One region of the Pseudarthrobacter siccitolerans genome, then DNA from elsewhere that is predicted to be linked to it. Evidence: riboswitches for the same ligand, from Rfam matches in the RefSeq annotation. Region 1 holds a riboswitch; the other holds the start of a gene.
What was found. A riboswitch is a leader RNA that binds a small molecule or an ion and turns the genes downstream of it on or off. The one in region 1 is predicted to bind S-adenosylmethionine.
Positions count from the first base shown of each region.

Region 2: linked by a shared signal. The riboswitch ahead of QFZ36_RS10870 (DUF1737 domain-containing protein) and the one ahead of QFZ36_RS15915 (cobalamin-independent methionine synthase II family protein) in region 1 are both predicted to bind S-adenosylmethionine.

Region 1 covers NZ_JAUSXB010000001.1:3,405,935-3,413,677, forward strand. The annotation lists gene QFZ36_RS15915 (cobalamin-independent methionine synthase II family protein) at 1-1,082, opposite strand, end outside; SAM riboswitch class I at 1,092-1,197, opposite strand; gene QFZ36_RS15920 (M14 family zinc carboxypeptidase) at 1,421-2,482, shown strand; gene QFZ36_RS15925 (adenylosuccinate synthase) at 2,739-4,028, shown strand; gene QFZ36_RS15930 (YegP family protein) at 4,401-4,754, shown strand; gene QFZ36_RS15935 (RNA polymerase sigma factor) at 5,039-5,590, shown strand; gene QFZ36_RS15940 (hypothetical protein) at 5,587-6,228, shown strand; gene QFZ36_RS15945 (CoA-binding protein) at 6,242-6,736, opposite strand; gene QFZ36_RS15950 (O-acetylhomoserine aminocarboxypropyltransferase/cysteine synthase family protein) at 6,733-7,743, opposite strand, start outside.
Region 2 covers NZ_JAUSXB010000001.1:2,315,122-2,322,864, forward strand. The annotation lists gene opgC (OpgC domain-containing protein) at 36-2,426, opposite strand; SAM riboswitch class IV at 2,780-2,894, shown strand; gene QFZ36_RS10870 (DUF1737 domain-containing protein) at 2,908-3,186, shown strand; gene QFZ36_RS10875 (rhodanese-like domain-containing protein) at 3,183-3,593, shown strand; gene QFZ36_RS10880 (O-succinylhomoserine sulfhydrylase) at 3,594-4,802, shown strand; gene QFZ36_RS10885 (DUF1905 domain-containing protein) at 4,993-5,295, opposite strand; gene QFZ36_RS10890 (HNH endonuclease signature motif containing protein) at 5,413-7,248, shown strand; gene QFZ36_RS10895 (glutamate--cysteine ligase 2) at 7,302-7,743, opposite strand, start outside.

The DNA.
Region 1 (7,743 bases):
ACCACCTCTGCGAAGCGGACGATCCGATCCGCCACCAGGTCCGGGTGCTCCACCACATTGGTGGCGTGTGAGACCACGCCGGGAATGATGACCTTGCCCTCAGGGAGCCTGGCGTCTTCCCAGACGCGCCATTCGTGTTCGTGCCGGACATTGGCGGCCTCAAAGGAGTAGCCGCCGGCATTAATCTGCAGTACGGACCCGATGATGTCCGCGAAGGGAATATCCGTGGTGTGCGGGCCGTGCCAGGATCCCCAGCAGACGTGCAGCCGGATCTGTTCCTGGGGCAGGTCACGCAGCGCCCAGTTGGTGGCCTCCACGCGCAGCTGGATGAACTTCAGGTAGTCATCAAGAGCCGGCTCAGGGTTGATCTGGTCCCAGCTTTCGGCGAGTGAAGGATCATCGAGCTGGACCGTGAGTCCGGCATCGATAATGGCCTTGTATTCCTCGCGCATGGCGTCGGCGCAGGCGTACAGCAGTTCCTCGTCGGTCTTGTAGTACTCATTGGCAACCCGTGCACAGGACCCGGGGGAGAGCGAGGCCACAAAGCCCTCGGACAGTCCTGCGGCGGCCAGCCCGCTCTTCAGGTTCTTGACGTCGGAGGCCACCAGGCCGTGCCCGGTGTAGGTGAGGGGCCCGGCAATCTTGGGCTGGGAAACGCTCTTGCGGTGGGCCAGGATGCCGGCGGACGGATCATTGTAGGCATCGTTGAACTTCTGCCGGTCACGACGGTCCGGGAATGAGGTCAGGACAATGTTCCCGGGGGAGGACCGGCGTACCTGGGTATCAGCCCAACGGTCCACGTCCGTCGCTTCGAGGCCACCAAGCCGGGAGAAGGAGTAGTTCCACCAAGCCCCGTAGTCAACCGAGCTGGACATCGCGTGCCCATATTCGCCGTCATTGGCGATATCGATGCCCAAGTCCTTCTGGCGCTGCACCACGTCCGCCACTGATGCTTCCAGCAGGTCAAGGAACCGAGGGGTGAGGCCCTCCTGCTCCTTGGCGGCGTTGGCTGCTATGAGTTCAGGGGTGCGAGGCAAAGACCCTGCATGGGTGACGCGGATGTGGTCTGTGTTCAGGGACACTGGAATTCCTTTCCATCGGTCCTGGCAGTAGCACCTTCGCGGCAGGGGGTACCTGCACTTAGCGGGGTTGCTGCGGCGTCAACGATCCAGGTCTCTCGGCCGCTCCGGATGGTTCACTCTCACTTAATTCCAAGACTTTCCCGGGAGCAAATCCGGTTCGGATTGTTTCGGCGGAAAGCAGGCGTGGCGACTGCTTTCCAAATCGCTATAACTGCATGCAGGTTCCTGTTATATCCATTGACAGGTTTCGTTTAGCTTGGTTGGCTCTTGTCACAGGCCGCAATGGGGGACATGGCTGCCTGAACGCACCCCAATGCACTCGAAAGAGGTAACGCACCGTGAGAAAAGCCCTGGCAACTTTCAGGACCCTTGCCGTTTCCGGAGCCCTGGCGCTGGCAGCAGTGACGGCGCCCGCGCCGGCGATGGCCGTAGGCGAAGGCCCCAACTACGACGGCAATGGCCAGATCACCACATCGAAGCTGGCCACCTACGACGAGATGGTCTCCTTCCTCAAAGACCAGGACACCCGCCAGCCGGCCATGGAGCTGGAGGTCATCGGGCAGACGGTGAAGGGCCGCGACATCCACCTGGTCAAGTACATCTCGGACCCGGCCAAACCCACCATCCTTTACCTGACGCAGCAGCACGGCAACGAACAGCTGACTACCGAGGGCGCCCTGGAATTCGTCAAGCACCTTGGCACCGGCAAGTCAGGGGATGTCCTGGACGGCGTCAACATCCTCATCGTTCCCATGCTGAATGCAGACGGGGCCATGGGTGACGTGAACTTCTCCCTGGCGGACTACCAGGCCAAGGGCGGCCGCAACATGACCCGGTACAACGCCGAAGAGGTGGACCTCAACCGTGACCACGTGGACAAAGTCCAGCCGGAAACCCAGGCGCTCCATAACAACGTGATGCGCAAGTACCGGATCGACTACATGATCGACCTGCACCACCAGGGCACCCGCAGCCAACGTGACGGAGAACTCGTCTCCGGCTCCATCCTCTACCCCACCACCCCGAACGCCGATCCTGCAGTTGTGGAGAAGTCCAAGCAGCTGGGCGCGGTGGTGTTCCACAACGTCGATTCCACCGGCTGGGGCCACCTGGGCAAGTACGTGGGCGGCAGCGCCGAAACCATCAGCCGCAACGGCATCGCGGTGGAATACGGCATCGCAACCCTGCTGTTTGAGATGCGGGGCATGTCGGACCACTACCTGGACGGATATGCCCTGGGGCTCCGGAGCAACGGGTACCTGATCAAGCAGACAGTGACCACCCTGACGGCCACGGCCGAAGCCATCGCTGACAGATCAATTGCCGACGCCGACACCTCCTTCTGGGACAGCCTCGCCACCCAGACCTCCCGCCCGGGCGAGGAAGCTGAGGACGAGTAGTAACTGCTGACAGTCCGCCGCGGTCCCACGGCATGGGTGCTTTAGCCTGCAAGAAGGACCGCGGCGGCCCAACGAGTGGACAAAGTCCCTCATCCGCTAAACTTGGGTGGTAAGAGCCCCGGAACTCTTGCATCGCTGTGCTGCCCCGCGGACCAGCGAAGGCCGGTCCATTCGGGGCATTCTCATGAACGGCGCTGTACAGGCCCGCCACGCCGTGGCCGGGCCCGGGCAGCCCGAACGAATGGGGGAGGATCCCATGCCAGCAATTGTGATCGTAGGAGCCCAGTGGGGCGACGAAGGAAAAGGCAAAGCGACCGACCTGCTGGGCGGCCGCGTTGACTATGTCGTCAAACCCAACGGCGGCAACAACGCCGGGCACACCGTCGTCGTAGGCGGTGAAAAATACGAACTCAAGCTGCTTCCGGCAGGCATCCTCAGCCCCAACGCCGTCCCCATTATCGGCAACGGCTGCGTGGTAAACCTCGAGGCACTCTTCCAGGAGATTGAGGGCCTCCAGGCGCGCGGTGCCGACACCTCAAAGCTTCGCGTCTCCGCCAACGCCCACCTCGTGGCTCCGTACCACCAGGTGCTGGACAAGGTGACGGAGCGCTACCTCGGCAGCCGGGCCATCGGGACCACCGGCCGCGGCATCGGCCCCGCGTACATGGACAAGGTGGCCCGCCTGGGCATCCGCGTCCAGGACGTCTTTGACGAGTCGATCCTCCGCCAGAAGGTGGAAGGCTCGTTGCGGCAGAAGAACGAACTCCTGGTCAAGATCTACAACCGCCGTGGCGTGGTGGTGGACGAGATCGTGGAGTACTTCCTGTCCTTCGCCGAGCGGCTGCGCCCGCTGGTCATCGACAGCACGCTGGTGCTGAACACCGCCCTGGATGAGGGCAAGGTAGTGCTCATGGAAGGCGGCCAGGCCACCTTCCTGGACGTGGACCACGGAACCTACCCCTTCGTGACTTCCTCCAACCCCACCGCCGGCGGCGCCTCCGTGGGTTCGGGCATCGGCCCCACCCGCATCTCCCGCTCCATTGGCATCATCAAGGCGTACACCACCCGCGTAGGCGCAGGCCCGTTTCCCACGGAACTGTTCGATGAGATGGGCGTGTACCTGCAGAAGACCGGCGGCGAATTCGGCGTCAACACCGGCCGGCCCCGCCGCTGCGGCTGGTACGACGCCGTCCTGGCCCGCCACGCCTCCCGCGTCAACGGCTTCACGGACTACTTCGTGACCAAGCTGGACGTGCTCACCGGCATCGAGCAGATTCCCGTGTGCGTAGCCTACGATGTGGACGGCGTCCGGCACGACGAGATGCCCATGACGCAGACAGAGTTCCACCACGCCGTGCCCATCTTCGAGTACTTCGACGGCTGGACCGAGGACATCACCGGGGCACGCACCTTGGCGGACCTCCCGGAGAATGCGCGCAACTACGTGCTGGCCCTGGAAAAGCTGTCCGGTACGCGTTTCTCCGCCATCGGAGTTGGCCCGGACCGCGACCAGACCATCGTGGTCAACGACCTCATCAACGACTGACATGTGGGCCCACGCCTGGGCCCACGCTACCGAGGGGCCCCGACCGAGCTTGCGAGATTGGGGAGGTAGCAGGGAGGCTTCCCTGGCCGAGCTTGCGAGGCTAGGGAGCGGGTGGGGACGACGCCGGCGGGTCACCTTCACAGGTGGCCCGCTGTTTGCGTTATCCAGGGAAACTTAAGGCAATTTACACAGGGTTAACGCCGTAGGTCTTGCGGCGCTGCACGCCTACCGGCGAGACTCTTTGTTACACCCGGTGACTTGATCACCAAATCGTTCGACCAGACCCGCGGGATTGAGGGGCAGTGATGCGCCCGGACCGGCCGGTGGCAATGGCGCCTCCGGACAAGGACCCGCAGAACGGAAGGATTTGTTATGGCCGGAAAGTTCGAAGCGTTTGTTGACCAGGATTCTTTTTTCAGGTTCCGCCTCCTTGCCCCGGACGGCACCATCATGGCCGTCTCCGGCCCCTTTGACAGCAAATCCTCCCTCGCAGCCGGCATCACCGCCGTCAGGGAGTGCGCAGGAACGGGACTCGTGACCGATCTCTGCCCCGCGGGTACGGCGGCGCGTCAGGCACCTGCTGCAGTTCCGGCGTCGGCCGCTGCAACCGTCCAGGATGACTGTGACGACCGGCGCGTACCCGCCAGCACACACACTTCCAGCCTTTCCCCCGGGCCGCGGCGGCAGGGAAGCCGGCCACGCTGGATCACCGCAGCCGCCCGCTGAACCGGGCCGCGAAAATTCCTTAAAAGTTTTTGGGCCTGGGCGTAACCCTTAGGGTGCCCCGGGCGATTACCTTTATGTAGCGCCGGTCTGGAACTTGTCCCCCATCACGTTCCAGGCCGGCTCTTTCACTTTCGGGCGGAAAGGCATGTGCTGCTGCAGCATCGCGTGGCGCATCCGGACAGTGGTTACCGAGGGGTAAAGTGATCCCGGGAAAAGGCACTTCCGAGGTTCGGATCCTGCCTCTCCCGCCAAACAGCCTCTCTTTGACTGAAAGCACTACGTCCGTGACTGATGCACTGACAGGCCTGGCCCCGGGGGACCAGGCCACCGGGTCTTCCGGTTTCAGCGCGGTGTACCGGACGTATGCATCACAGGTCCTGGGATATTTCACCGCCCGGGGCGTCGAGGATCCGGAGGCGGCAATGCAGGAAGTGTTCCTGTCCGTCCTGCCGCGGCTTGGCACCATCCATGGCGGTCCCGCCGGGCTCCGGACGTTCATCTTCTCCGTGGCCCACGCCCGCATGGTGGATGACCAGCGGCGCCAGAGCCGCACGCCCGCGAAGCTGCCGTTCGAGCCCGGGCTGGACCAGCGGGAAGATCCGTCGGCCGAGGCGGAAGCGCTGGAACGCATATCCCCGCAGGAGGTCCTGGATCTGCTGGACGGGTTGCCCCGGGACCAGCGCGAGGTCCTGGCACTGCGCCTCGTGGCCGGACTCACGGTGGAGCAGTCAGCTGATGCCATGGGAAAGAGCTCCGGTGCGGTGAAGCAGTTGCAGCGGCGGGCGCTGGGTAAGCTCCGGGAACTTTCGGCCGTGAAGGAGTACCTGAGCTCATGACACCGCAAACTGATGTGTTGCCGGTCCTCGTGGAGGACATGCTCCTCGACGCCGGATTCGGGCAGGACGCCGTACTCCGGGACACCCTCCTTGCGCTGGGGTCCCTCGCCAACCTGGCTGCCCCGCAGCCCGGCCCTGAGCTGGCGGCTCTGTTGTCCCGGCCGGCAGGCCAGCTGGAACGCCGCCGGCGGGTCCTCCAGCGGAGGACTACGGCCCTGGGCCTCGCCATCATTGCCGGTATGGGACTGGGCGTCACCGGGGTGGCCGCGAGCTCCACCGGACATGGGGATTCCACTGGTCTCTCCGTCCAGCATCTGCTTCAGGACTGGACCCCGTCCTGGAGCATCGCCCCAGCGGCGTCGCCCCCTGTGGCGCAGGAGCCGGCGCCTTCTGCCGGACCGGCGAGGGAACCGGCAGTGGCGTCAGCCGAAGCCGTTGCCGGGCATACTGGCGGCATGGCGGAACTTCCTGCACCCGGCAAAGTGCTTGGGGCCAAGGATGTACCGCGAACCAAGAATGAGGTGCCGAAAGGGAATGCCGGCAGTGACGGGGAATTTGCGGGCGGCGGCGGCAAGCCGGGACAAACGGGGCCGGCCCTGGGGCCGGCCCCGTCCCGTGCCGGGAAGCCCGGCCGTTAAGAGCGGCCCCGGCTTAGGCCAGGACCTGGCGCTTCGATGAGATGACGCCGGTGTCAAAGCCTGCCAGATGGAGTCCGCCATGGAACCTGGCGTGCTCGATCTTGACGCACCGGTCCATCACAACATGGAGCCCGGCAGCTTCGGCCTCCGCGGCCACGCCTTCATGCCAGGACCCCAGCTGCAGCCACAGGGTTTTGGCGCCCGCAGCGATAGCCTCGTCCAGGACGCCGGGGAGGTCGTCGTGCTTGCGGAAGACGTCCACGATGTCCGGGCTTTCCGGCAGGTCTGCGAGCGACGCGTACGTGGGCTGGCCCAGGATCTCCTGGACTACCGGGTTAACGAAGTACACCTTGTAGCGGGAAGAGGACAGCAGGTAGGTGGCCACGAAGTAGCTGGCCCGGGAGGGCTTGTCCGATGCCCCCACGATGGCGATTGTCTTTGCTTGCCGCAGCAGGTCCAGGCGTTCGGGCGCCGAGGGGCCTTCCCAAGTGCGTGCTGTAATGCTCATGCGCGTGCTCCGATCGTGCAGGCGTCGGCTGCTTCGTCATCCCGCATCCCCGCCTCCGCAGCTGTGGCTTGCGATGCTGCGGTGAGGGCCTGGTCAAGGTCCCACAGGATGTCCTCGATGTCCTCCAGGCCCACGGAAATGCGGACCAGGTCCTCCGGCACGCCTGCTGACTCGAGCTGCGCCGGGCTGAGCTGCTGGTGGGTGGTGCTGCCAGGATGGATCACCAGGGTACGGGAATCGCCCACATTGGCCAGGTGCGAGGCCAGCTGCAGGGATTCGATGAACTTCTGCCCCGCAGCCCTCCCGCCCTTCACGCCAAAGGAGAACACCGAGCCCGGACCCAGGGGAAGGTACTTCCGTGCCCGTTTGAAGTGCGGATGTGACGGCAACCCCGAGAAGTTCACGTAGGCCACGCGCTCGTCGGCCTCGAGCCATTCGGCCACGGCCTGGGCGTTCTTCAGGTGCTCGTCCAGCCGCTGGGGAAGGGTTTCCACGCCCTGCAGCAGCTGGAAGGCGGACTGCGGGGAGAGCGCGGGGCCAATGTCGCGCAGCTGCTCACAGCGGAGTTTGGTGAGGAAGCCGTACTCGCCGAAGTTGCCCCACCAGGAGACGTTGCCGTAGGAGGCTACGGGTTCGGTCATGGTGGGGAACTTGCCGTTGCCCCAGTTGAACCGGCCGCTTTCCACGATCACGCCACCCAGCGTGGTCCCGTGGCCTCCAAGGAACTTGGTGGCCGAGTGGATCACGATGTCCGCGCCGTGTTCGATGGGCCGCACCAGGTACGGCGTGCTCAAGGTGGCGTCGACGACGAGGGGGATGCCGGCGTCGTGCGCCACTTGCGCCAAAGCCGCAAGGTCCTGGACTTCCGACGACGGGTTGGCCACCACCTCAACGAAAATTGCCTTGGTGTTCTTCCGGACCGCCGCCGCGTAGTCCGCAGGTTCGGTACCGGGCACGAACGTGGTGTCCACGCCGAAGCGGCGGAGGGTGACGTCCAGCTGGGTCAC
Region 2 (7,743 bases), 1.1 Mb from region 1:
TTTTTTCAGCTCTCTATCCTTCTCCGACTGTCGCCTCAGGTCGGAATGATCCGGAAGAGGAACCGCGTCCGGACCATCACGCACAGGAGCCCCAGGACAAGCGCGCAGGCCGCCGTATTAATCCAAATGTCGCCTTGGCGCAGCGCCGGGATGTTGGCGATCACCGCGATCAGCACCACGTGGATGATGAAGACGTACAGGGTTGCCCGGCCCAGGGGAATCAGGAACCAGCCCAGGGCGCGGGCCACCGGTTTCCAGTAGGCCGTGAGGAATGCGTAGGCGGCCACCACCAGCACCAGGACGTTGAGGAGCCGGCCCGGGGCCAGATAAGTGCGGCCGAAGAAGAGGTCATACATGGTCCGGTAGGCCGTGTCCGGAACAATCGCGAGCCGCATATCAAAGGCGTTGGCCAGGTACGGGTTGCCCCAGGACAGGAACGCGAAAGCGAAGGCGGCCGCAGTGCAGGCGGCCACTGCCCAGGTGTGGTCAGTCAGCCACGAAACAATGCGGTGGCGGTGGAAGCCCGCCACCAGGCCGATCACGAAAAGGACCTGCCACACCAGCAGCGGGAAAGAGTCCTCGAACTGCGAGGGCAGGATCCGGAACCGGGTGGCCGCGCCCACTGCGTACACGGCCAGCGTGGCGCCGAGCACCCATACTGCCTTGCCGCGGTTGAGTGCGGCAAGGATCAGCGGGCTGACGAGCAGCAGCACCACGTACAGGCCCATCACGTTGAACTGCCACGGGCCGAACTGCAGCAGCAGGATGGCCGGCAGGACCTGCGGCGGTACGGGGAACTGGAACAGCGATTCCATTCCGGCGTAGAGGTCGTAGGTCCGGCCGGCGCCATTGTGCCCCGCCCCGCCGGTTCCCTGGTCAACGTAGGTGGTCAGTGCATCACTCTGGAACAGGGGCAGCAGCGAGATCAGGAAAACGCCGATCAGCACCGCCAGGGCCGTCAGGTAAAGCTTCCCCGCACGGCGGGAGGTCAGGTCCACCACCGTCCCAAAGTCCCGGTTGACCCGGGGCCCGTACACCATGCCCACCACCAGCCCCGAGAAGAGGACAAAAAGTTCGGCCCCGGAAACGAAACCCACCGCCTCCTGCGTGAGCAGCTGGAACAACGATGTCATGCCCAGGTGGTTCACCACCACAAACACAATGGCCATGCCGCGCAGCAGGTCCACCCGCGAATCCCTGCTTGAGGGATCGGTGTAGCCCCAGGCTGTTGCGGCATTGACCCGCCGGGGGATCTGCCAAAGCGCCACCAGGAGGATGATCAACGCCGCTCCCACGGTCCAGGCAGCCGCCCCCGGGAGGGTGTTGGCGCGGACGTATCCGCTGCCGGCAGCGATTTCGGTGGCAGGACCGGTCACCATGGGGGAAGCCTCGAGCCGGTCCAGGGCGGCAGCAGCAACCGCAGGATTCCCGGTGACCAGCCAGTCGATGCTGGCCACCCCCGTGTCCCTGGTGCTGGTCCGCTCATCCCAGGCCACTGCCGACGTGCCGGCGAAGTCCGTGGACGTGGCCGCATCCAGGACCTGGTCCCACCAGCCGACTTTGATGTCCACGTCGGAAGCGCCGCCGGAGGCCGGGCTGTAGAACGCGGAGGTCTGCAGCAGGAACGGCTTGTCCTTGCCGGACGCATAAGTCGCGTAGAAGTTTTCCCCGCCGGAGGCCGTGAGCATCTCCTGGAGTTCGTTCTGCCGGGGAACGGTGTTGACCGCCGCGCCGCCGGCAGTGTCGTCGTGGAAAGCGGCCAGGCCCACCCAGTCCACGGCATCGTCCCCCGGATAGTACGGGGCGTAGGCCGCATCGGAGCCGTTCCACACGCCGTCACCGTTGGTATCGAGCAGGGCGAAGCCATCGCTGCCCGGCACAGGGGCGTTCCGGTGCCGGTCAAACGGATAGTCCTTCCTCAGGTACGGCTCCCACACCATCGGTGGGCGGCTGCCGTCGGTATCTTCAAAGGCTGCGGCGACGGCCTGGAAGGCGGACCGGTAAGCGGCAGGCTGCTGGCCCCACTCCACCCAGCTGGCATTCATGTCGGGGGCAAAGCGGATCAGCACCTGGCCCTTGAAGTCCGCCGTCAGCCTCCGCACGTCGCCGGCGAATGATGCGGCAGCTTCAGCGGTAACCTGGTCAAGCGGAACGTTGGGCTTCACCGTGAGCATCGCGTGGGCGCCCTGCATCCCGGACTGCTCCAGGAAGCCCCGGATGTCGTTCTCCTCCGATCCACGGAAGGGCAACGCGATGTCGTGCCCGAAAAGCGCCGGCGACGCGCCGAACCTCTCCGTAAAACCGGCCGCCGTGTCCTCGCCCCATTCGAGGACAGCGCCCAACAGCGGTTTGCCCTCACCCGGGAAGGTGTCTGCAGCATGGGCAGCTCCGGCGGGCAGCACCACTGCCAGGAGGGCAATCGTCACCGCGGCAAGAAGGGCAGCACCCCCGCGGACAGCCGACTGGCGGGTATGTTGTCCCCGGAAATTTTGCCAATGGAGTTGCGTGGGACGGCTCTCCAGCACGGCGGCTCGTGGCGTGCTGATGGGGACCCCCAGGAATTTTGCTCCGACGGCGCGGCGGCGCCCTGACAAGAACCCTATCTGGCGTGGAAAGCCGCGGCGGGCGTCGGTCGGCTTCGCTGCCCGTGGCGGTTCCCGCCGTCGTACGTTCCAGGAACCGCCGCGCAATCACCCAAGCTGCTTCAGCGGCGCTTCAGTTACGGAACATGACGACGACGGCGGTGCGGCCCCGCGCGCCAAGTGTTACGTTTTTGGGGAGTAATGAGTACCGGTGCCAAGCCCTGACTGGCCGGTCGGCAACCCTCCTTCCGCGGCGGGGTGCCTCAGGTGAATACTCGGCATATCGACCGATTCGAGCTGCAAGCGTGAGAGAAGGAGATCCGTCATGTCTGACGCACCTGCCCCTGAAGAGAAATTGTCCTACCGCCTCATCAGCGGGCCGGATGACCGTGCGTTCTGTGAGCGGATCTCGGCCGCGCTGGCAGAGGGGTATGTGCTGCACGGAAGCCCCGCAGCAACCTTCAACGGCAGCAGCGTCATTGTGGCCCAGGCTGTAGTCCTGCCGGCCGCCATCGCGTCCGCGGATGCCGCCGTCGCCACTGCCGTTGATGACCTTGAAGCAGCCAGCGAAGACCTCGAGTTCGACGGCGAGGGCCACGCATGAGCTATGCAGGAGACCTCACCCCCCAGGAAGCCTGGGACAAGCTGCAGCAGGGCGCCATCCTCGTGGACGTGCGCACCGAGGGCGAATGGGCCCACATCGGCATCCCCGACACAAAGGCCACGGACAATGATCCGCTGTTCATCCAGTGGACCTTCCCGGGCGGCATTCCCAACCCTGATTTCATCAAGGACCTGAGCCTGCAGGCCCCCGACAATCCTTCAACTGAGCTGCTCTTCCTCTGCCGCTCCGGGCAGCGTTCCATCGCTGCCGCAACCGCCGCCACGCAGGCCGGCTTCACCTCCTACAACGTGCTGGAGGGCTTCGAAGGCGAGCCGGACCGCTATGGAGAGCGCACCGTCAACGGCTGGAAAAACCGCGGCCTGCCAACCAACCTGGGAAAGAACTAAGTGACCTTCAACGAAGACGCCGCCGGCTGGAGCCCCGACACCCAGGCCGTCCGCGGCGGGCTGGACCGCACCAACTTCCAGGAAACCAGCGAGGCTGTGTTCCTGAACTCCGGCTTTGTGTACGAATCCGCCGCCGCTGCCGAACGGGCCTTCACCGGTGAGGACGAACGCTTCGTCTACTCCCGCTACGGCAACCCCTCCGTTGCTACATTCCAGGAGCGGCTCCGCCTCCTGGAGGGCACCGAAGCGTGCTTTGCGACGGCGTCCGGCATGTCCGCAGTTTTCACCGCCCTGGGTGCCTTGCTGGCTGCCGGCGACAGGGTGGTTGCCGCCCGCTCGCTCTTTGGCTCCTGCTTCGTGATCCTCAACGAGATCCTGCCGCGGTGGGGCGTGGAGACCGTATTCGTGGACGGCCCGGACCTGGACCAGTGGCGCGAAGCCCTGTCCCAGCCCACCACCGCCGTGTTCTTCGAGTCGCCGTCAAATCCCATGCAGGAAATCGTGGACACTGCGGCGGTGAGCGAACTCGCCCACGCCGCAGGTGCCACCGTCGTCGTCGACAACGTCTTTGCCACTCCCCTGCTGCAGCGTTGCGGCCAGTTCGGCGCCGACGTCATTGTCTACTCGGGTACCAAGCACATCGACGGCCAGGGCAGGGTCCTGGGCGGCGCCATCCTGGGCACCAAGGAATTCATCGAAGGCCCGGTCAAGCAGCTCATGCGGCACACCGGCCCGTCGCTGTCCGCCTTCAACGCGTGGGTCCTCACCAAGGGCCTTGAGACCATGGCCTTGCGCGTCAACCACTCCTCCGCCTCGGCGCTGCGGATCGCCGAGTGGCTGGAGCAGCAGCCGGCCGTGAGCTGGATCAAGTACCCGCTGCTGAAGTCGCACCCGCAGTACGAGCTCGCCGCAAAGCAGATGAAGGCGGGCGGCACGGTGCTCACCCTTGAACTTGCCCCTTCCGGCGGCCGCTCGGGCAAGGAGGCCGCCTTTGCGCTGCTGGATGCCTTGCGGATCATCGACATCTCGAACAACCTGGGCGATTCCAAGTCCCTGATCACCCACCCTGCCACCACCACGCACCGGGCGATGGGACCTGAGGGCCGCGCGGCCATTGGCCTGAGCGATGGAGTTGTTCGGCTCTCGGTGGGGCTTGAGGACGTGGACGACCTGATTGGCGACCTGGAACAGGCACTCAAGCAGATTTAGCGCTGGCTGGAGCTTTGTGCTGGCTCCCGAGCGCTGGCTCCGCTCCGGCACCGGGACCATTTGCCGCTTGCTGCTCCTTCGTCGCTCTGACGCAAGCTACAAAAATGGCCCCGGTCCCCTCGCTGGACTACGCGACTGTACCGGAAATCTCGCGCGCTGCGCCGGAAATCCACCGGCCGTTGCCCTGGTCTCAGGCGTCCGGTACGGAGAGTTGGACGGCGACCACGTCGCCTTCACTGATCCGCGCTTTGTCCCTGATCGCCTTCTTCAGGGGCAAAAGGTAAGAACCGCTCTGAGCGTCCCGGAAGAGCGAAGTCTGCCAGGAGTGTCCGCCGATCTCGGCCCTGACTTTGATCGAGCCGAACGCCTTGCTGGACCCTGCAGTTTGAACGCGCACATCGTCCGCGATCTCTGCCGGCAGGGTCAGGAAGTGCCAACCGGCCTCGCCGGGATACAGCCACAATGCTGCTTTGAAAGAATACGACGCCGTCACGCGCCGAGTATGGCACTTTCGGGCCCCACATATAAAGCGGCCAAAAAGTTCTGCAGTTTTTCCCACCGGCCGGCCCACCGCACCTAAAATGTCAGACCCCCGTTAGAAGATGTTTCTATGGGAAACGGCGCGGGCACAGTGGCGGTGATGGAGGGCATTCATGCTTCCGTCGCTGGCCTTGATGCGCTGTTTGTTGAGGATGCCCGCTTGGGCGCGGGCCGCCCGGGCCCTGCTAATACTGACGGCGTTGACGTCGTGACCGATGTGCTGCAGCGGCAGTATGAGATCCGTCTGGAGCGGATGGCCGTAACGAAGCAGCTGGAAGCCCAGATCGCCGCCATCAAGGCCCGGGATGCCGCCGAGGCCATCGAAATCCAGCACGAGATGACCCCGCCCGAAGCACCCGCACACGAACGCACTTACGCGGAGATGTCCGCGATCGAGGAAATCGCAGGCGTCCTGACCATCAGCTCCCCCGCCGCCGGGGCGCTCGTCACCCAGTCCCGGCAAGTCTGCTCCCTGCCGCCGGTCATGGACGCCCTCTCCGCCGGGGCCATTACCTGGCAGCACGCCAAAATCATCGCCGACGAAACCGAAGGCCTCGGCCCCGCCGGCGCGGCCGCCCTCGCCGCGCACTTCCTGGACCCCGACGCACCCAACCCGGCACGCGGAGCCGCCGCCGGCGAACTCGTACCGTCACGGTTCCGGACCCGAGTCCGTAACTGGCGCGAACGCCACCACCCCGAAACCCTCGAAAAACGCCACACCAAAGGCGCCGCCGACCGGCGGATGGAATACACCCCGGACCGCGACGGCATGGCCTGGCTCTCCCTGTACCTGCCCGCCGACACCGCATCCGCCATCTGGAACCGCAGCACCGCCCTCGCCCGCGGCCTCCAGGGCCCCGAAGAGCCCCGGTCAATGACACAACTCCGGCCCGACATCGCCGCCGGCCTGCTTCTCAGCGCCGGCCCAGCCCTCAGCCCCGCCCCCGAAAGCACCGCGGGTCAAAGCACCGCAGGACAAAGCACCACGGGCGAAGGCAAGACAGAAACCACCGAAGACGGCTTCGATGCCCCCATCGGCGTGGCCTCCGTGTCCGTCAATGACCGGCCCGCCGCCGACCTCGCCTCCGCCGGGCATGAGGAAACCGGCCGCAGCGGTTACACGGACCTCGCCAGCGTCCCAGTCCCGAATGCCCAAGTGCTCGTCACGGTCCCGGTGTTCGCACTCCTCGGCCTCACCGACGAACCCGCAACCCTGGACGGCTACGGACCTATCCCCGCCTCCATGGCCCGGAAACTGGTCACCGAAGGGGCCAGTTCCTTCTACCGGGTGCTCGTAGATCCCCGGGACGGGGCACCGCTCGAGATCGGGCGCACCAGCTACCGGCTCACTAAAGCCCTGAAAAAGGCGCTCCAGCTTCGGGACGGCAAATGCACCTTCCCCGGCTGCAACAACCACTCCCTCGACAACGACACCGACCACCTCACCGCCTGGCACCACGGCGGAACCACCGGAATCAGCAACCTGGCCCAACTCTGCCCGAAACACCATCGCCTCAAACACCACAAACCTTGGACACCCACCCAAGCCACACACAACGAACCACCCGGCTGGACCTCCCCCACCGGCCGACACTACAAACCCGAACAACCCGACCAGGAACCACCACAATGGCCGCAGATCCTGCATGTCTTCGGGAAACCCTTCGAAGCGCCCGCCTTCGACCCACGCTGGGCGGAGCCGCCCACCCTGGAGCCGCCTGACGGTTACTTCCTGGACGTTGAGCCTCCGCTTGAAGAACCCGACGATGACAGTCTTGTGGATCCGGACGACATCCCGCTCGACGATCCTGCATGGGACGACTTCTACGCCACGCCCCCGAAACTCCCTCAGGACCCGTTTCCCGACTGGCACCTCTGGCTCAGCGAATCCCTCTCGGTCCCCTGAGGCTTGCTGTTCGCGGCTCTTTCCCCTGAATCCTGGCCCTCAGTCCCGGCCCACTAGGACTGCCTGACACGCAGCAGTTCCGGGGCCTCATCAACCGGGGAAAGATTCAACGCCCCCCGCATGGTGACGTCCACCGCATGCCTGACCACAGCGCTGAAACCAAGGTCGCCAGGTTCCGCGGCTGCCATAGCCCTGTCCCGGACGCGCCGCTGTTCAGCTGCCCCTGTTCCACGAGCAATGACGTCCTCCACCCCTTGCCGGGCCAAGGCCAGTTCACCTTGCTCCTGCAATACCGGGGCGAGATAGTCCACCAGGGAGCGCACCACGTCCGCGGCACGCGCCGGCCGGAAAGTCCCAAAGTCGAGCAGTTCCCCGCCAAGTCCCTCGCTGCTCGCCTGCCAGGAAGCCATCCGCAAAAGCACAGTGGGCACGGGAGCGGGATCCACTCCGTCGTGCCACTCACGGCTCGCAGTTTCCACCAGCGCCCGCACCAGG